Regions from separate parts of the Vibrio profundum genome, predicted to be linked through region 2. Evidence: predicted binding sites of a transcription regulator. Region 2 holds the regulator's gene; the other holds the start of a gene.

Region 1 (4,499 bases), 410 kb from region 2:
TATGGCTCCCAAGTGGTATTTTAATCGTGATTCAAGATGGTTTCTTTACCACCGCCAGCCATGGGGAATTGAATGGCTTACTTTATCAGTTTATGTCTCCCCTCAATGCTGATGGGGCTCTACAACATTGGCCAAAAGCGTCAACCTATGACTCGTTGCAAGCTCAACTTGCAGACCAACCTTTTTCGCCAAGCATTTCAAGTGAGCGGGTTAGTTACTACCAGGCAGGCTCTTTTTATCCTAGGGGAGGGTTGATTATCGATGCGCTGGGCTATGAAGCTATCTTTGGCTCGGATTTGGATTTTGATTATCAGAGGGCGACGGTCGAATACGCGCTCAGTCAATATTATCAACCAAGTTGGCAAGGAGGGAGCTGGTATGCCAACTAAAAATGTCGGTTTTTCCTTTCTTGAAGTTCTGATTGCATTGCTGTTGATAAGCTTAGGTGCATTTTCTTTGATTCAATTACAAATCGATATTGAACGCCAATCAGGATTTGCGTTAGACAGCAGTCAAGCGCTGAAAATTGCAGAAAACAAGCTAGAGTGGTTTCGTACTCGAGGCGCGAAGGCGCAGTATTCGACGCTGTCGGTAGCCGATTTTTCGCATGATATGATTGCGGGCGAAGAGCAATTACCGCCTTATCAGCTGCAATGGAGTGTGGAGACCATGGAGCCTGATGGCACGCTAAAGTTACTACATATCGAAGTTTTATGGCTAGACAGGTTGGCCGAAAAGCGAAAAGTTGAGCTTGATACGTTAATTTCACAGTACAGTGAATTTGATGCGGTGGTGCGGCCGAACGATTAAGGGGGAACGGCAAGCCTACAACAAGAGAATTTGCTATTATGCATGACATACAGAGATCAAGAGAGCACTAAGTTGAGCAGTAACTTTTCTGACAGTGATAAACAATTTATGCAGCGCGCAATGGCATTGGCTGCGAATGCTGAGCAAGCCGGCGAAGTGCCCGTGGGCGCGGTGCTGGTCAAAGATGGTGAAGTTCTTGCTGAAGGTTGGAACCAGTCTATCGGTAGTCACGATGCGACCGCCCATGCAGAAATCGGAGTGCTGCGCAGCGCAGGTCAAGCACTTGAGAATTACCGTTTACTGGGCACCACCTTATATGTGACGTTGGAGCCATGCCCTATGTGTGCAGGGGCAATATTGCACAGCCGAGTCAATCGGGTGGTGTTTGGTGCTTACGACCCTAAAGCGGGTGCGGCAGGCAGTGTGCTGGATTTATTCGATAGCCAAGCGGCCTATCACTATGCTGATGTTACAGGAGGGGTGCTTGAAGAAGAATGTCGTTCTCAGCTGCAAGCTTTCTTTAAACGTCGTCGTAAAGAAATTAAAGCTAAAAAGCAGCAGGATAAGCTAATTAAGTAGTGTTTTAAGCAAACACTCATTTGATTAAGTGTTTGCTTTTTTGCGGTGTTAGTCAGTAATAAACTGATTAAAGGCACGGTTGCGCCAGATAATTTTCTTTTTATTGTTGGCTAACATTCTTTTACGACGAGTTGTCGAAGCCATAGGCTTGAGGCGCTTAGTACGAAAATTACTTTTCATAATAGCCTCCCTTATTAAGTAATGTATTGCATATGTCGCTTAGCCAGTGATTTTAAAGCTAACGACGAGATCTGGATGTTAGGCGTAAACAAGTCTTTCATTTTACTCGACCAAAAGGGCAGGTTCGGCATCTTCACTTCTACCTTTCCGTTTCATTTAGCACGATATATCATCCAGCCGAGGTAGAATATAGGCCTGCTTAGCGCCTAATTCAAGTATTAACCTAAAAAAGTCGCCTAAAAAAACAACGACCTTATGCCTTTAAACAGGTTAACCTAAGGCGTATTTCTATTTTTAGTCTGCCTTTTTCTCTTGGCCTTCTGGGTTGCTAGCCGTCGAGGTGGCGGCTGATTGCTCGGGGGGAGTCAGCAGGCTAGGGCTTGGCTGAATGACCGTCAGATCATTCATGTTTACTTCTTGAGAGCTAGCGATACGCTGATCGATATGGCCAATGATACTTTGGTAGTAACGTCGGATATTCTCCACATAATCTCTTGCTTCATCACCGCGTGCGTAGCCGTATCGAGTATGGCTATAGTATTTGGCTTGTTTTAGTAGCGGTAAGCGATCTTTTACATCCGCCCAAGAATCTGGGTTGCCACCTTGTGCTTTGGTTAACCTCCGAGCATCCATCATATGACCAAAGCCTACGTTATAAGAGGCTAAAGCGAACCAAATCTTTTCATGGTCATTAATGCTATCTGGCACTCTTTGCACCATGCGGCGTAAATACTCGACGCCACCACGAATGGATTGATCAGGATTGAGGCGGTTGGTTACGTTCACACTTCTTGCCGTCGGTTGAGTGAGCATCATGATTCCACGCACACCCGTTGGCGAAACCGCTTTTGGGTTCCAGTGAGACTCTTGGTAGGCGACGGCTGCAATCAAGCGCCAATCAAAGTTGCCCGCGTATTGTTTAAATAAGGGTTCCCAGCGTTCGAGCTTGCCATTCAAAGCGCGGATAAATGCTCGGGTATCAACGTAGTCGAATGTGTTGATATGGCCTATGTATTTTTCTTCTAAGGTCGCGAGCTGGCCTGATTGTTTGAGGTGGCCAAAAAATTCAATCATGAGCGCGTATAACCCTTCATCATCAGAGCGCCTCAAGTACCAAGAGATAGGTTGGTCTTCGGTTAGCTCTATTGCAGAAGTGAGTGTGGGATAGACACGTTGTGATAGCGAGAGTTCAACGGAGTCGGCGACAGTGAAGTCAAGCTCTCCCAATGCCACCTTTCTTAGTAGCTCATTGACATCGGCTTCTTTCTCCGCTTTGAAGATTAAGCTCGGGTAGCTCTTCTTTAAATTCTTGGCCGTTGCGTCAAAGCGAGATTCGCCGACGACTTCAAAAATAGGCTTACCTTGATTTTGTTTTAGGAGTTCGTCTTGCTTGGCAACCAGCTGCTTAACACTTTTTGGTTTCCAGTTTCCTTTTTTATACACCAATTGTTGGCTGACATAATAATAAGCCGGTCCGGCTCGGAACTGATGTCGGGTATCCGCTGGAGGGCTAACGCCTGCGGCGATAATATCAATTTCGCCTTTTTTCAGCGCTGGGTAGAGGGCCGATACACGATAAGCGGGTTTCATCTCCAACTTGACGCCCAGTTCGTCGGCAAATTCGCGTGCCAGCTCATAATCAACACCCGCAGGGCCGTCTGGACCTATATAGTAGGAGAGTTGATTATTTAAGGTGCCTACGCGCAATACGCCGCGTTCTCGGATCAGATCAAGCTCGCTTTTTGGCTTGGATTCAATTTGGCAGCCAGATAAGATCATTGACACTGCGACAATGGCGACGGTGTTACGTAGTTGGTGGAAACAAATTTTAAACATTACTCATACGTCTCATACATTCTATATAGCCAATTGTTCTAGGACTAAACGTCTCAAAACGCTTACGGCATATGCCTTTATATCAAAGCGATAGTGATTGGCAAAGCGGATTCCGCCAAACCACGGCCTACGTCTGCAATTTACCCATCACAATGTAGCGATAGACGTCTAGGAAAAAAATGACGCAAACGGTTGCTTTTCTTGTTACATCGCAAAAACAAATGCTTTATAATGCGCGCATCAACACAAGGTGTGATCGGCATAAGTCTCAATTTCTAAGTACTAACTTATTGAGTTTATACCAATATCACTTTAATCAACTGCATTAAGAGACCTAAGCACATGAGAATTTTGCGTGGTTCCCCAGCTCTTTCAGAGTTTCGTGTTAACAAACTACTAGAACTTTGTCGTGAACAGCAGCTACCTGTTACTGGTATCTATGCTGAGTTTATGCACTTCGCTGATCTTACGACGGAGCTAGATTCTCAAGAAGTTGAGAAGCTAGAAAAATTGTTAACTTACGGTCCGACGATCGAAGAGCATACACCAGCAGGTCTAATGCTGTTTGCAGCGCCTCGCCCAGGTACGATTTCTCCATGGTCATCTAAATCTACCGATATCGCGCAAAACTGTGGTCTGGACAAAATTAAACGTCTAGAGCGTGGTACGGCTTACTACATTGAAACATCCGTCGAGCTGACAGCGGATCAAACGACCGCACTGAGAGCTCTGATTCACGATCGCATGATGGAAGTCATCTTTACCGACTTCGATGCTGCTCAAGCCTTGTTCCAAGTCGCAGAGCCTGCACCTCATGCTGAAGTAGACCTTCTTACTGGTGGTCGTAAAGCGCTAGAAGAAGCGAACGTGACCTTAGGTCTTGCGCTTGCTGAAGATGAAATTGATTACTTACTTGAAAGCTTTACGGTTAAGCTTGAACGTAATCCAACTGACATTGAATTAATGATGTTTGCTCAAGCAAACTCAGAGCACTGTCGTCACAAGATCTTCAATGCAGATTGGACCATCGATGGCGTAGAACAAGACAAATCCTTGTTCAAAATGATTAAGAACACTTACGAGACCACACCTGA
Region 2 (16,495 bases):
AGACGCTCACTAAGTTCGAAGAGATCTTCTTGATAGCGAGAAATTTTCTCTTGATGACGTAGCGCGGTCTGCACTAACTGATAATGATCGCTGGAGGCTTGTAAATCCTGCTCTAACGATTGTTCTTGTTCCGCTAGCAAGTTGAGGTCTTGACCAATACGGTTAAGCAAAGTGGTCTGCTCAACTAAGGTGGTGTTTGCCCCTTGTAGTTCTGTTCTCAGCGATAACGTTTTCTCAAGCTTGTTTCGTCTCTCGTTCGCATGGCGCATATAATCTGCTGAGACGTAATGGGTCGACTCAGTGATCAAATGCTTAAACAAATCGCGATCCGACTGCGTTGTCTTGATCGCCGCTAAAGTCATACGATTTTCACGAAGTGCCGATTCCATATCTTGGAAGGCTTTCTTCACGCCACCATTTTGTGGCAACAAGTAATCACGTAGAGAGCGGGTAATAGCGCTTGAAATACCGCCATATAATGAGGCTTCAATCAGGCGATAAAACTTCGAGCGATCGCTGCTATTGCGCAGTTTTTTTGGCACCACACCTAGCTCAAACATCTGGCTATGGTAATCAACAATCGAAGTAAAGGTTTTGAAATACACACCGTCAAGTTCAGCTATTGAATCTTTAATCTCCGTCAGCTGTCGCACTCGTGCGTGAGTATCAGACACGTTTTCAATCAGTATATCCGTCGGCTTATACTTGTTCGGAAGCCCTTGAATCACAAACGGTTTGATATCAACTTTTTTATCTCGCCCTGCTACTTGTTGTAGCTTGACGGCAAAAATAATTCTTTGTTGTTTAGAGTTCACTACCTCTAACGCAGCGTAACATGCACCTGGCTGCAACTTACCAAACAAGCCTTTATCTCTTGAAGCTTGAGAGCTGCCCGCTTCTGTGGTGTTACGAAAGTGCAATAGGCTCTGATCGGGGATCAAGGCGGTAATAAAGGCCGCCATTGTGGTCGATTTACCCGCACCATTACCGCCGGACAAGGTGGTCACTAGATTGTCGATATCAAACGTCCGTGCGAAAAAGCCATTCCAGTTGACCATCGTCAGTGATTGATACTTACCTCGTTCAATCATAATTCACCTTCTCGCGCTGAGTTATCTTCACTATCACTTTCTTGAATGCTTTCTTGATTTTCTAACAAGCTACCTTGATCGGGCTGGCTGCTATGCACGACGGCCTCACCATCGCGAATCAAACGCAACTGAGCTTCACGCACATCATCACCAACGCGAACATCAGCGCCGAATCGGAACACAGATTCACTGATACGGAACTTGCCAGTTTCACCAATATTGATGGTCATACCCAAACGGCGCAGGCGACGCAGTGAGGTTCTTACCTTGTCAAACAGCTTTTCTTTATCCAGATCAGAGCCTGTCGCGCGGTTAGTCACTAAGCGCATCAATTTGTTTTCATCAGCCAATTGCAGCAATTCGTCGTAGAGCTCTTGATTGGTAAAAATACCTTCGTGCGCCAGACGCTCTGGGCTCAAATAGAGGAAACACAACACTTTGCCCACCAGCATGTCTAATTCAGACAATACACTGCGACCAATTAAAGAAGTCGAACGCGGTCGCAAGTAAAAGAACCCTTCGGGCGCTTTAACAAGTTCCGTGTTGTAGCGTTTGTAAAACTGAGCAAGCTCTATTTCATAGTCTGCCAGTAGTGCGTGGTTATCCAGATCTTCCGTTGACACATGACGCCCCGCGCGCAACATGCTGTCCAATGCAGGAAAAAGAGGGTTGGAGATTGCCTTCACAAGATTGTCAGGCATGTATTCATTAGTATCGGTCAATGACATTGGCTTGTACCTTTGCACCAAATTCGTTTATCGATTGCCAGTCAGGTTGCACAGCGTGATAGTCTGAGCCTGAATAACCTAGTCGAACTGCGTGATCTATCACCATACGTGCTAGATCAAAGTGATGAGTATGAGGATGGGTCGACAAGTAATCTTTAAGCACTGAACCCAAGTCAATCGCGGCAGATTTCTCTTTATGAGCCTGCAACATATCGGAAATGCGCTTAGACAGTTCATCATCTACTTGTTCGAGCTGCTGATATTCCACTTCTGGTGGCATTTGCCCAGTCACTTCATCGTCGCGTAGCACCAGGGCTTCATCGCGCAAGTCACTCAGCTTATCTGCATCCGCAAAGGTCAAGAACCAAGGCTCATCAAAGTAATCTTGAATGGATTGACGCAAGCGCGCACTAAAGGCACGGTTCTTATCCATATCAATCGCAGTTCGGATAAACTTGTGCACATGGCGATCGTAGCCAATCCACAAGTCAATCGCCTGCTGACCCCAGTTGATAATACGGTCGAGCTTCATCTGCAACCCAAACAGCAACTCAGAGACGAACTCTAATTCAGCGTTGCCGTAGATCACTTCTTGCACATCTAACAATTGAGTTTGTAAGTTATCCCCAGCGGCTTGCAGGGTGTCTTGCAACTCTTTCAGTGTGTGAGAAGTTTCTGTCAGTAGCGATTCACAATTGTTGATCGCGTCACGCCAATCTTTGTGCAGCAACTCAGCAATTTGCTCTTTAACAGATTGTTGCTGTTCATCCATCACACGCTGGTTAAGATCGATTTGGTCAAAAATTTCATTGACTGAGTATTTCAGCACGCCATAGACGTTTTTCTGCCAATGTTCGACAGTTCCGCCCTCCTGTGCAGCTTGAACCGCTTTCGACATCTCATCCGCTACGATCGACAACTGGATCGAGAGTTTCAATTTAGAAAATTCGCGATGACGAACATAATAATCGGTAATGCCAATGGCTAGTGGAGACAATCGATAAATACTTGCCCCCTCCGTCACTTCGCTGGTAAAACGGCTTAGCAAACGCTGCGACACCATTTCGTTGACGGCATTGTTTGCTCTAAAGATCGAGGCTTCGCCCGTATCTTCAAACATGCGCGTTACAAACAAAAATGCGTCGTGCAGCTCCCCTTCACCCAACTCTTCATCAAATCTTTCATTGCTCAGAACCGCAAGGGCTATCAAAAATGCCAAGCGCTCTGTTGAGAGGTGTAAGGAGAAATCGTGCTGTCTAATCCAGCCGACCAACTCTTCAATAGGCTGATCAGCGACTCGTTGAGTCTCTTCGCTCATCCTTTTTCCTGTAGTTACTTCTTTTGGGCCCAGACATGAATGTATCGGCCCAATGATAAATAAGGTTCTTGTCTACATAGTTGCTTTTCAAGAGCCAACACATCATCAAATGTGTAGTCACCCATGTACTCGACATTCCCTATGTAGTCGCTAAACGAACGAATGCCCGATTTTCCACAAATTTCAAAGCCTGCGTCTTCAATCCATCGATACACATCTTCTGGCAACAATCCTTGCTGTGGTTGAAGCTTAAAACGTTTACGATGTGGCATTCCTTGCAGTACATGAGGAATATTGCCGCACATAACGTTTTTGTACACTAAGCCATGATGGTTGTAGAACATAACAGACGCAACACCGCCCCGCTTTACTTGTTGTAAAACGGTATCAAGCGCAAGTTTTGGATCGGTAAGCCACTCCATGACAGCATGGAACATGGCAAAATCGACAGGATCGTCTAAATGTTCAGCAATCGACTGAACAGGCGCATGAATAAAACGATATTGTTCCATAAGACCATGCTTTTCAATATCATGCTTAGCAAGCTGAAGCATTTCCCTTGATAAGTCACACAGTGTAATCTTATGGCCGAGTTTAGCCAGTTTTTGCGACATCTGGGCTAGCCCACCGCCAGCATCCAGAACTCGCAATGCTGCATTCTCGCAATTTAGAGCAGAAAGTATGTCAGTAAAGTCTTCCCAAACAATAGCTTGGCGAATCTTTCCTTTGTCAGAGCCATAGATGTTTTTTGCAAATTTGTGGGCAATATCGTCGAAATTGCGGTCTTCTGTCACAGGCGTTACGTTATTATAGCGAATCGTGCTGCTATTCTGTCATATGAACGGCAGGAATAAAGAAAGTTTGTTTCTTTTTCCTTTCAATTGGTGATTTTTCGGACTATTTAAGTATGTTTGTGCTGAAAAAAATAATTTCTTCCTTACTCATGCCCCTACCCGCGATGCTATTACTGGGTTTTTTCGGGCTGATGCTAATCATGTTTACCACTCGGCGAAAGTCTGGCTGTTTAGTGGTGCTATTTTCTTTATTAGGGATCTTTTTAATCTCCTTTCAACCCGTTTCGACTCGTTTGCTTATGCCCTTAGAACGGCAACACAGTGCTTTCTTTCCCGTCGACGAGCACATCGATTACATTATGGTTTTGGGCAGCGGTCACGTGGTCGATGACCAGATCCCACCTACCTCCGAGTTAAGTCGCACAGGCTTGATGCGCTTAGCTGAGGGCATCCGCGTTATGCGTATGTACCCAGGCTCAAAATTGATTCTGTCAGGCTACGCGGCGGGTTCAGAAGTGAGCAATGCTCGAATGATGGCGAAAGTCGCCCTATCACTCGGTGTGCCAAAAACGGATATCATTCTGCTTGAAACTGCACAGGATACTTGGGAGGAAGCTAGGCAAGCCGCCGCTTTCGTTAAGCAGAAAAAAATGGTGCTAGTAACTTCTGCAAGTCATATGACTCGTGCACTGAATGAGTTTCACTCGGCTGGTTTATACCCTCTGCCTGCCCCCACTAACTATTTAGCGCAAAAGCATATTTCTCAGGCATGGATAAAATATACACCCCAAGCTAAATACCTCGAACAAACAGAGACTTACTGGCACGAAGAGCTGGGGTTGATGTGGCAATCTCTAAGGGATTGGGTGGCAACTGACTATACCGAAGCTACCCCAAAAGACCCGGAAACCTCACTTTAATGGCGACTTAAGCCCAGCCATTATCTCGCAATATACTTTATGGGCAGTCTAATCGCTGCCCTGTTTGATCTCCCACCTCAGACATGAATGCACCGACATTCCAGCAAAGTTTCATTTATTGATTAAAATATAAGCATGGATAGCAAGAAGTGGCCGCCATGGATGAGTTAAAAGCCTTTAATGAAAAGCGAGCCGAGATCTATTGGTGGATCTCGGGGCTTTTTGTGCGGGAGCTGTCTGAGACTGAGTTAGATCAGTATCAAAGCGACGAACTTAAAACTTTTGTTGAAGGGCTTGGAGAGGTTCCCATTCTTACGGAACCCAGTGACGACTTACTCCATTGCATCAACCAGTTGAGGACAATGGAAGATGCGCAAATTGTGCTAGCGTCAGACTTTAACGACCTATTCCTCAGTTCGAATCAGAACGTCATTTCCACCTGCGCATCTCATTACCGTAACGTGGCCAACCCCTCTTTACATACTTCGACCCAAGAGATTGTGGCCTTGATGGCCAGCCACTATGTCACTGTCGACCCATCCAACAAAGAACCTGCCGATCACATCTCTAATGAGCTCGACTTTCTTGGCAATTTAATTATTCGCTCCAACGAGCTCGAAAAACTGGCGCACTTCAATGAAGCGCTCACTGAACAAGAGATGTTTATCCGCCGTTATTTGCTGTCTTGGTTATATGACTTTAGAGAGCAACTCAATCACAAAGACAGCTTTGGCTTCTACGCATCGATCGCACGCTTGTTAGTTTGCTTCCTTGAACTGGATTGTGAATACCTCGCGACTAAACAGCGTTTGTAAAATACCGTGCAAATTAAGCCAATAAACAAAGTCAGAGCGTGGTTTTCTGTTGCGGTAATAAGACAGGCACACTAAAATCGGCAACGCAATCGAGAAAAAGATGATGAAATTATGTAAACCGCCGTAGTTTGGCGGTTTTGCTGTATGTAGGACTGTCTGCCCGTCCAAATAAATGTGGCAGAAATAATAGGACAGAACAATGGCCACCATTAAAGACGTTGCACGCCTCGCTGGCGTATCAACCACCACAGTTTCACACGTAATCAATAAGACTCGTTTTGTTGCTGAAACCACGCAAGAGAGAGTTCAAGCGGCGGTAAAAGAACTCAACTACGCGCCAAGCGCGGTCGCACGCAGTTTAAAATGCAACACGACACGCACTATCGGGATGCTAGTCACTCAGTCGACGAACCTGTTTTTCTCTGAAGTCATCGATGGTGTTGAAAGCTACTGTTACCGTCAAGGCTACACTTTGATTTTGTGTAACACTGGTGGGATCTACGAAAAGCAGCGCGACTATATTCGCATGCTCGCTGAGAAACGCGTTGACGGTATGTTGGTGATGTGTTCTGACCTAACTGAAGAATTGCGTGAGATGCTTGACCAACACAAAGATATTCCAAAAGTCGTGATGGATTGGGGCCCTGAGAGCTCACAAGCTGACAAAATCATCGATAACTCAGAAGAAGGTGGCTATTTAGCGACCAAATTCTTGATGGATAACGGCCACACTGATATTGCTTGTTTAAGCGGACAAATAGAAAAAGCGGCCTGCCAAGAGCGCATTCGAGGTTACAAACGCGCATTGTCGGAGAAAGACATTAAGGTTAACGAGGACTGGATCTTAGAAGGCAATTTTGAATGCGACACGGCCGTGCTCGCGGCAGATAAAATTGCAGTCATGGATAAAAAGCCAACAGCGGTATTTTGCTTTAACGATACCATGGCACTTGGCTTAATTAGTCGTTTGCAGCAAAAAGGCATACAAGTGCCTGAAGATATGTCAGTTATTGGTTATGACAATATTGAGTTAGCGGAATATTTCTCACCACCGCTTACCACTATCCACCAGCCTAAGCGCCGAGTGGGTAAAAACGCATTCGAAATTCTACTTGAACGCATCAAGGATAAAAAACACGAAAAACGTGTCTTCGAAATGCAGCCTGAGATAGTCGTGCGCAATACGGTAAAAGATATTCGCTAAGTGCCGTTAAACGTTTGAAATACTTTAACTGAATGCCCGGCTAATCTAGTCGGGCATTTTTGTATCCTACCTGGCACGCCAAATCTTCCTGAGAAATGCGCCCCATTCTACGTGCGATTCAATACTGAGAAGCACAACCAGAAAAAAACTTGTTTCTCGTTAATAATATCGCACAGCTATCTACTCACTCCTCGCGATTATTATGTTCAATACAACGCAAAAACACACGATTCTATTCTCTTGTTTCATATTGGTGATTGGGCTCATGGGGATGGATATGCTCAATCCTGCCCTTCCCTATATCATGCAATCGCTGTCGGTAAGTGAATACCAAACCAAACAACTCATTGTCATCTACTTGGTGAGTGCGGCAATATCACAATTTTTTTATGGTGCTTATTCTGATGTCTATGGCAGGAAGAAAGCGATATTACTCGCGTTTTTGATTGTCGATACCGGGGCACTCTTATCGGCCTTTGCACAAAATATCGAGCAGCTTTATGCGTGTCGTTTACTCACTGGCTTAGGGGCGGGGGGCGCTCCCGTGATTGCTCGGGCGATTATTTCCGATGTATGTGATAGACAAGATACGATTAAGAAAGCGTTTGCCTACTTTTCCATTTCCAGCCAACTCTCGCCTGCGCTGGCGCCGCTGATCGGCGCGGTAATACTCCAAGGGTTTGCATGGCGCGCCGTTTTTGTGGGCTTATCGATATTCACTCTGATCGCCATATTCGTATTAGCCCGAAAACTTAAAGAAACACATACTCCAACGGCAGCCAGGATGGACATCCGTCAGCAGCTTTCAAGCTACCTGCTGATCCTTAAAATCACCCGCTTTATTTGGTTCAGCGTTATCTCAGCACTGCTGTTCACCATCACCATTGCGTTCTATTCCTACATGCCGTTTATACTTGCCCATCACCATTACTCTCCGTTAGATAATGCCTTACTCTACATCTTATACGCGGCTAGCTTAGTGTTAGGCTCCCTGATGCTAGCCAAACACCTATATCGCCTCAATAGCGAAAAACTACTGCATGGGTGCATCGTTTTCGCTCTGATTGCCGCTGTCACATTATCAGCCGTCAACTACTTATATGGCGTTAACATAATCACTATTTGGCTCACAACCGTGATTTTTTCTGTAACGTGCGGAATTTCAGCGCCGCTGGCTCTATCGCTATGTATGCAAGAAATAAAAGAGAACAGAGGGGTTGCTAGTGCCGTACAAGGGGGGATTAAGATGCTGTTTACGGGACTTGCTCTAATTATATTAAACAACGTCGCGATGAAAAGTATGCTCAGCCTGACGACTTGCTATGTGGTTGTCTCCCTACTGTTGCTTTCTTGCTTCGCCTTCGCTCGCAGCCGAGTAGCGTCTCCAAAGAGCGATATTCCCCGCCTCCCCACAGGATAACAAGACCTGAATGACGCAATCATCAACTATAATCCTTCAGAGATGGCAACAAACTTAGAAGCGGGTACAGGCAACGATGAGGAAAGTACTAGAACGACGATTCCATGATTCTACATCTGCTATAACATGGGGGATTATTGTGGTGATATGTGCGTCTCTCGCTTTATTCCCCTTCAAGGCTCAAGCTCAAGAATTTCTCAAACTTGGAACTGTATACCATCCTCCACTCATGGGAACAGATGAGTCTGTATTAAACAAAATGACCATAGCGGCATTTGCCGCTGAAAATATCAAAGTTCATTTTGATATTTACCCAATGGCCCGAATAAAGTGGGCATTAGACGAGCAAAAAAGTCATGCGGTGATCGGATCAAAAAACTGGTTTACAGAAAGAAAACAGTCTTCAAATTTCATCTCAGTCAATCTATATCAAGCTACGTTACACCTGTTTTATCTAAAAGATCGCTTTCCCAATGGAATCAACTTCACTCAGCTAAGTGATCTCAAAAAGTATCGTGTCGGCTATGTTTACGGTGGCGTTTTGGAGGCAAAACTTAAGCGATCTGGAATCGAGCCCCACCTGACTAAAGATTCGGAGCTCAATATCAAAAAGCTTTTCCGCGATCGAATCGATATGGTTGTTGTCACCAAATTTAGTGGCTGGGCAATGGTTCGCAAGAACTACCCCAAAGACATAGAACGTTTTGCCATCGACAGCCACGTCTTGTATCGCGCGAATCTTGATTTGCTGTTCGCGCCAAGTGAATCGGCTCTGGCTAAAACATTCGAACGAGGGCTGCACAAAATTAAAAGCAGTGGTGAGTATGATGAGATTCTTGCTACCTATTTACCTAGGGGATCTAGCCAGTAGACTATACTGGTGAAAAACTTTTTCACCCCCTTACTCGGAGATGAATAATGAAACGTCGACATCTCGTCGTCTTGGCTCCAATATTACTTTATCCTCCTACCGCGATAACTAGTCCTGTAAACCCCGTCATATTTGTCACCAAGTTTTGCCCATTTATGTACTTGGATGACCAAACTCAAACTTAGTGCCGATTTTTAAAGCATATTACAACGATATAGTGTCTATGATTGGACCAAAGAAAAAGTCATCTATTATCAATAAGGCTCTGTTATATTGAGATTAACTTACTATATAGCTGAAGGTCGCCATTGATGAAAATAGACACGCCGAATCTCATTATGACTCAAATCACCGAGGGGGACTGGCCGCTATTCCTTCGCCTTCAGACTGAAAAAGATATAATTGAGCTCTGCTTTGACGCCCCTGATACTGACAAGCTACGAGAAAAGTTCATTTCAAGACTATCGCCTTGGCAAGCGCAAGATTCTCAATGGCTCACACTCGTTATCGTGAATAAAAGGACAGGTGAACAATGCGGCATCACTGGTTTCGTTATCGACAATGGCGTGGCTGAAGTGGGCTACATGTTGTTACCTGAATTCCATGGCAATGGCATTGGCACAGAGTCGCTTCGCGCCGTTATTAATTGGGCAACGCAACAACATCGCATCGCCCACTACCAAGCGGTGGTCACGGCTGGCAATATCGCCTCGGAATGTGTCCTCAAAAAGTGTGGTTTCGAGCTTAAGGAGATACTGCCAAATGCTTATCAGATCGGTAATTCACTCTATGACGACCATATTTATCGCTTCAACGCAGTACAGATTCCGCAATTTGATCCGAACGTGTGAAATTTATTTACCAACCAACCTGTCTACATTGGGGAGCAGTTGAATAAACAAGTTCAACAATCATCAAGCAATCGCTGTATGGAGTCGTTATGATAAATAAGAAGCTAGTGATCGGAATAGTGTTAGTGTCGTTAATTGTGTTCCTCGGTGTTAACTTTGGCCAACACCTCACCATAGAAAATGCCAAAGCTCAGCAAGCTTTACTCAACGGCTTTATTGCCGAACATTTTGTGGTTGCTGCGCTCACCTACTTCTTCGCTTATATTGCCATCACGGCCTTTTCAATCCCTGGCGCAGCAGTCGTAACCCTATTAGGTGCCGCCTTATTTGGCTTTTGGACCAGCTTGCTACTTGCATCATTTGCCAGCACCATTGGCGCGACATTAGCTTTCTTAAGCAGCCGTTACTTGCTGCGTGATTGGGTACAAAGCAAATTTGGCGCAAAACTTTCTGCCATAAACAAAGGCGTGGAGCGCGATGGTTCGTTCTACCTATTCTCGCTGCGACTTATCCCAGTGTTCCCATTTTTCCTAATCAATTTGCTAATGGGGCTAACCCCAATCAGCACGCTACGTTTCTACCTAGTGAGCCAATTAGGCATGCTTCCCGGCACCGCCGTTTACCTCAACGCTGGTACTCAATTATCGCAGATTGATAGCTTATCCGGCATCGTGTCTCCAACAGTATTAGGTTCTTTCGCACTACTAGGTCTCTTCCCTATCATTGCCAAGTGGATCATGTCGAAGATCAGAACCCAGCCGAAAGCCCAAAATGGAAACGCTTGATGAAACTGTATATCGCCACGAATCCGATGGACGCTCATATTCTCTGCTCGTATCTTCAAGTTGAGAATATTGAGTGTGAAGTGCGAGGAGAAAGCTTGTTTGGTTTACAAGGGGAATTGCCCTGCTCCGATGATACCGACCCGTATATTTGGTTACTCAACCCTTACCAGATAAAAAGAGCACAAACATTGGTATCAGAATATCACAATCAACAGTCATCAAAGACACAATGGCAATGCGATAGCTGCAAGGAAAAAAACGAAGGACAATTTGAGTTATGTTGGAATTGCTCTGAGCCGCGCCATGCTACCTAATTCTGATGAAATGACTCTTTATTGAGTCGCTCTTGATTAAGTAGTTTTTGATTAATTGCTTTTGATTAGTTGCTTTTGATTAACTAGTTATTGTTCAAGTAGTTATTAGTTAAACAGCTCGGATAATCGAGTCCAGCTGACTTTGATGAGAAGACCTACTTCCAGCTACGTTTGGCTAGGATTCGCCTAAATTTTCACGACAGTCTGATAAAACTTGGTCCACACTATTAGGGTCTGAAGCCTTTACGGTCAGCAGACCTTAATCGTTATTGAGGACACTATGTCAGGCTTACGTTCCCTACAGTACTTTTCCAGAAAATGCGCCAATAGCATTTTATTGTCGGTCGTGATTATATGCACACCGAATGTATACGCTCAAACAGCCAAGCCACTAGTTAGAATCATCACCACTGAGCACCCCCCTCTCGTTGGAACGCACAATACAATCTTATCCGACATCGTTCTAGCCGCATTTCATAGTCAAAATATACAAATAGAATATGTCACCTACCCTATCGCCAGAATTAGCTGGGCAATGGACAAAGAGAAATCGAGCATCGCTCAAGGTGGATTTGATTGGTTCCAGAACTCACAGCAAAACCAAGAACTCATTTTCATCCCAATTTACTACACAACGATGAACCTATTCGCACTCAAAAAGCATTTTCCTACTGGCGTCCACTATGACAGTCTTGGTGAACTAAAACGTTACCGTATCGGATATGTGCTTGGCGGCGTACTATCTCCCATGCTTACTAAAGCTGAGATAACCCCCTACTTCGTCTCAAGCTTTCAACAAACCGCACAGCTGCTAACACGAGAGCGCATAGATATGTTCGTTGCTCCAGCGGTTGTTGGCTGGCAGGCCATCGGCGAACTCAATGACCAAGATCGAAGCGCATTCACTATCTCGGAGCAAGCGCTAAAGACGGCGAGCGCTGATATTATCCTACACAAGAATCAAAAAGAGTTGGCAAACACTTTCAAGGAAGGTTTGAAGGTCATTATCAATAACGGACATTATTTAGAGATCATAAAGAAGTATCATGGTTCGACCGCTCTCCCTCCCCCGACCAAAAAGCTTATACATCAATACCAAAACACTCAGTAGCTTTCTCCTACGAAGCGTCAACACGATGAAGCACTAACCAAAAAAAGGCGCCAGAGGCGCCTTTCAGTTTAATATTTCAAATAGCAGTTAAGCACTCAAATACAAAGACAAATATTGCTCCGCGGCTTTTTTCCAACAGAAATCTTGTGTCATCGCGTAGGACTGCATTTTTTGTATATCTTGGGGGCATTGTGCATACAAAAGCAAAGAGCGTTGCAACGTCAGCAGCAAGTCATTGGGTTCTGGCTGGTAGAAAACAAAACCTGTCGCTTCGTTTGAATATTCATCACAATCTTTCACACTGTCCTTCAACCCACCGACACCACGAACAATAGGTAATGTGCCATACGCCATGCTGTAGATCTGGTTCAAACCGCAAGGTTCAAACTCAGAAGGCATTAAGAAAAAGTCTGAAGCCGCTTCAACTAAGTGCGCTAAGCGGTTGCTATAGGCTTCCACAAAAACAAACTTATCACGATGCGTTGCAGAAATTTCTTGTAATTGGCTAGCAAGCGTTGGATCGCCCGTGCCAACAATAACCAGCTGCACATCATGCTTTAGAAACTTATCCAAAATTGGCAGCAAGTAATGCAAACCTTTTTGCGAAGTTAAACGGCAAACCATTCCATACATTGCCACCTCACGTTCCGCTAGGCCCAACTCCTTCTGCAACGCATGCTTCGACGCTGCTTTGCCTTTGACCATACTCGCTTCTTCACTAGAGTATGCCATTGGTAAGAATTCGTCAGTTTTCGGGTTCCAAGATGAATAATCACAGCCGTTTAAGATCCCCACCAAATCACGCTGGCGATCAATAAACTCGCGGTGCATCCCATGCCCACCGAGTTCTGTTTTTAGCTCTTCGGCATAACTTGGACTGACTGCATTGATCTTGTCAGCGCTCATTACGCCAGCTTTCAACATAGTGACATGGGTTGAACTGATCGCAGCCTCAGGTACAAATCGCGACTGGAATTCAACTAAACAGTGCAGTTCTTCGTAACTGAACACACCTTTAAACACCGCATTATGGATACTAAGAACGCTTTTAATACCTGTATAAAAGTGATGGTCACGATAGCGATTTTTTAGCAAGTAAGGGACGAGTCCCGTATGCCAATCATTGGCATGTATGACATCTGGCCTGAACGCAAGTTTTGGCAACATATCGAGGCAAGCCGCACTGAAAAAGGCAAATCGCTCGCCATTATCGCTATAGGCTTGATTGTTTTCCGCGTACATTTCTTGGCGATCAAAATATTGCGGGCAGTCGACAAGGTATGTCGGCAATCCTGCCACCTCAAGCGACAAAATCTTATATTTAGTGTGCGGCCACACATCCAAATGTGTATCGAGTACCACCTCCGCACTCTCGACGTGCGCTACATTACGATAAGCTGGGATGGTTAAACGCACGTCTTGGTCTAATTGTCGTAGAGCTTCGGGAAGCGCTTTTGCAACATCAGCCAAACCGCCACTTTTTATCAAGCCTTCAGCTTCTGAGGCAACAAAAAGTACCGATAAACTATTAGAAACCAATTTTCGCTCCTTTTGGAATCACAACCACGCCTTCATCAGACACATGGTAGCGCTGTTTGTCTTCTTCTAAGTGAACGCCAATTTTGGTTCCCGGTGCGATTTCTACGTCTTTATCTAAGATAACGCGGCGTAATACACAGTCTTCACCGATTTTCACATCGCCTAACAAGATACTTTCGCTAATATCACAACAAGAAGCGATATTACTGCGGAACCCTAATACAGACTTTTCAATACGAGATGCACGTACATAGCTGCCGTTACATACAAGGCTATCGATAAGCTGAACGCGTCCATTTTCAGAATCGCTAAATGTTGCAGGGGGTAGTGGCGGGTAGTATGTGTGTAATGGCCATTTACGGTTGTATAAAGAGAAAGGCGCATCTTTTTCTAACAGATCCATGTGAGCCTGCCAGTAAGAATCGATGCTACCAACATCGCGCCAGTAAACTTCTTCTTTCTCACCTGTAATACGGTTTGTGCTGAAATCATAAACAAATACGTCGCCACGCGGTAACATATTCGGGATAATGTCTTTACCAAAATCATGCGAAGAATCTTCTTTATCCGCGTCTTCAATCAGCTCAGAAAATAGCGAGTTGGCTTCAAAGACATAATTGCCCATAGAAACAAGCGCATGCTCTGGGTCACCCGGAATTGATTTTGGCGACTCCGGTTTTTCTTCAAAGCCAATCATGCGTCCATCATGATCCACTTCGATTACACCAAATTGTGTCGCTTCCGACAAAGGCACACGCAGGGCTGAAACGGTTAGCGCGGCTTTCTTTTGCTTATGAAACTCAAGAAATTGGTCGATATCCATTTTATAGATATGATCCGAACCAAAGATACATACATGCTCAGGTTCAGCCAGTTCCATAAAACGTAAGTTTTGATATATCGCATCTGCCGTCCCTTCATACCAACGCTTGCCAGTGCGCATTTGTGCTGGAATTGGGTCGATAAACTGATCTGTGATGCCGTTAATATTCCAACCTTGTTTTAAATGATGGAACAAAGATTGGGACTTAAATTGAGTGAGAACGTAAATTCGAGTTAAACCGGCATTAACAAAGTTATTTAATGCAAAATCGATCAGCCTATAACTACCACCGAATGGCACTGAGGGCTTGCTTCGCGACTGCGTTAGTGGTCTTAAACGTGAACCTTCTCCACCAGCGAGAATCATACCTAATACACCAGCCATTATTTCTTATCTCCATGTCTTTTTATTGTTTAAAGAGCTCTTTTCACTGGCGTGATCACCTTCAGCTACCAGTATTACCAAAAAGCACTCTTATCCTTTCAGCCCACTAAATGTTCATTTTGTGCGCATTACGTCGCGATGATGTGCGGATCAGACTAAATCGCAGATAATTATCCTGCACAATATGCATGATCCGTCACATGCTAAGAATACAATACCTTTATATGAAGCACTTGTCTCGCAAAAAATTCGATAACAACAATGGAAATATAGTTCTTGAAATCATAATGTTATATATCAATAAAGGCTTACTACCGATACATCAAAGATATTAATCCACCACTCATCACGCCATCTGAATGATGAATAACTAGTCACTTTGACGATTTTATTATCAATAAACCTCAGCAGACCAATATTAGCTCCCCTAAGTGACAAAAATATAAAAAAAAAGCCACCGATAACGGTGGCTTTCGAAAACTAATTTTTTAAGATTCTTTTTTCGGCTTTTTACGCTTATCGGTAATTTCCCATTTACCATCAACGTATAACCCAGTCCAACCTGACGGTTTGCCATCGACTTCTGAACGAATGTAGTTCTCTTTCGATTTACGGCTAAACCTAACGACCGTTGGTTTACCATCTGGGTCTTCCGTCGGTGCATCTGCTAGGTATTGGAACTTCTCCGGTAAACGCTCCTTAAAGCGCGCCAGTTCGCCCACTAGCGGTGCGCGAGTTTCACGCGACTTTGGAAAGTTGCTCGCAGCCATAAACAGGCCCGATGCGCCATCTCGCAAAACGAAGTACGCATCTGATTTCTCACATGGCAATTCAGGGAAATGCACAGGATCTTCTTTTGGCGGTGCCACTTCACCATTTTTTAAGATCTTACGAGTGTTCTTACAGTCATCATTGGTGCAATCCATATACTTACCAAAACGACCATTTTTCAACGTCATGTCAGAGCCACACTTGTCGCATTCGACTACGGGTCCATCATAGCCCTTCACTTTGAATTCACCATGTTCGACAACATAGCCTTCGCAGTTCGGGTTATTACCGCAGACATGCATTTTGCGTTTTTCGTCTATCAAATACGCATCCATTGCAGTTTCACAAATTGGACAACGCTTTTTCGCTCGTAGTGCGGCAGTTTCAACGTCTTCTTCCAGAACATTGATAATGCCTTCTTCATCACCAAGGTTAATCGTAGTTTTACAGCGCTCTTTCGGTGGCAACGCATAGCCTGAACAACCTAAGAATACCCCCGTAGATGCGGTACGAATTCCCATTGGTCGAGAACACGTTGGACATTCAATGTCTGTCTCCACGATATGGTTAGGCTTCATACCGCCTTGATCTTCGTCTTCTTCGGCTTTGGTTAAGTCACCAGTGAAATCGGCGAAGAAATTATCAAGCACTCCTGTCCAATTCGCTTCGCCTTCTGCAATTTGGTCTAACTTTTGTTCCATACGAGCAGTAAAGTCGTAGTTCATCAAATCGTTGAAGCTGCCATCAAGACGATCG

Evidence for each region. Region 2 encodes PurR, which represses purine synthesis genes. Its sites were predicted from a motif close to TNANGNAAACGTTTNCNTNA; they were not measured.
Region 1: purL (phosphoribosylformylglycinamidine synthase) is a predicted target of PurR. The motif match lies at 3,586-3,605, and genes of this name have one in related genera.

What each region holds. Positions count from the first base shown of each region.
Region 1 covers NZ_JAKJTA010000003.1:48,080-52,578, forward strand. The annotation lists gene L4C34_RS00305 (hypothetical protein) at 1-389, shown strand, start outside; gene L4C34_RS00310 (type IV pilus modification PilV family protein) at 379-810, shown strand; gene tadA (tRNA adenosine(34) deaminase TadA) at 853-1,389, shown strand; gene L4C34_RS00320 (hypothetical protein) at 1,438-1,569, opposite strand; gene mltF (membrane-bound lytic murein transglycosylase MltF) at 1,864-3,405, opposite strand; gene purL (phosphoribosylformylglycinamidine synthase) at 3,748-4,499, shown strand, end outside.
Region 2 covers NZ_JAKJTA010000003.1:454,436-470,930, reverse strand. The annotation lists gene mukB (chromosome partition protein MukB) at 1-1,091, opposite strand, end outside; gene mukE (chromosome partition protein MukE) at 1,088-1,819, opposite strand; gene mukF (chromosome partition protein MukF) at 1,800-3,137, opposite strand; gene cmoM (tRNA uridine 5-oxyacetic acid(34) methyltransferase CmoM) at 3,152-3,931, opposite strand; gene elyC (envelope biogenesis factor ElyC) at 3,988-4,851, shown strand; gene torD (molecular chaperone TorD) at 5,010-5,666, shown strand; gene purR (HTH-type transcriptional repressor PurR) at 5,866-6,870, shown strand; gene L4C34_RS02090 (MFS transporter) at 7,073-8,290, shown strand; gene L4C34_RS02085 (substrate-binding periplasmic protein) at 8,367-9,161, shown strand; gene L4C34_RS02080 (GNAT family N-acetyltransferase) at 9,473-10,012, shown strand; gene L4C34_RS02075 (TVP38/TMEM64 family protein) at 10,105-10,797, shown strand; gene L4C34_RS02070 (putative signal transducing protein) at 10,797-11,111, shown strand; gene L4C34_RS02065 (substrate-binding periplasmic protein) at 11,392-12,222, shown strand; gene glgA (glycogen synthase GlgA) at 12,310-13,761, opposite strand; gene glgC (glucose-1-phosphate adenylyltransferase) at 13,751-14,968, opposite strand; gene topA (type I DNA topoisomerase) at 15,457-16,495, opposite strand, start outside.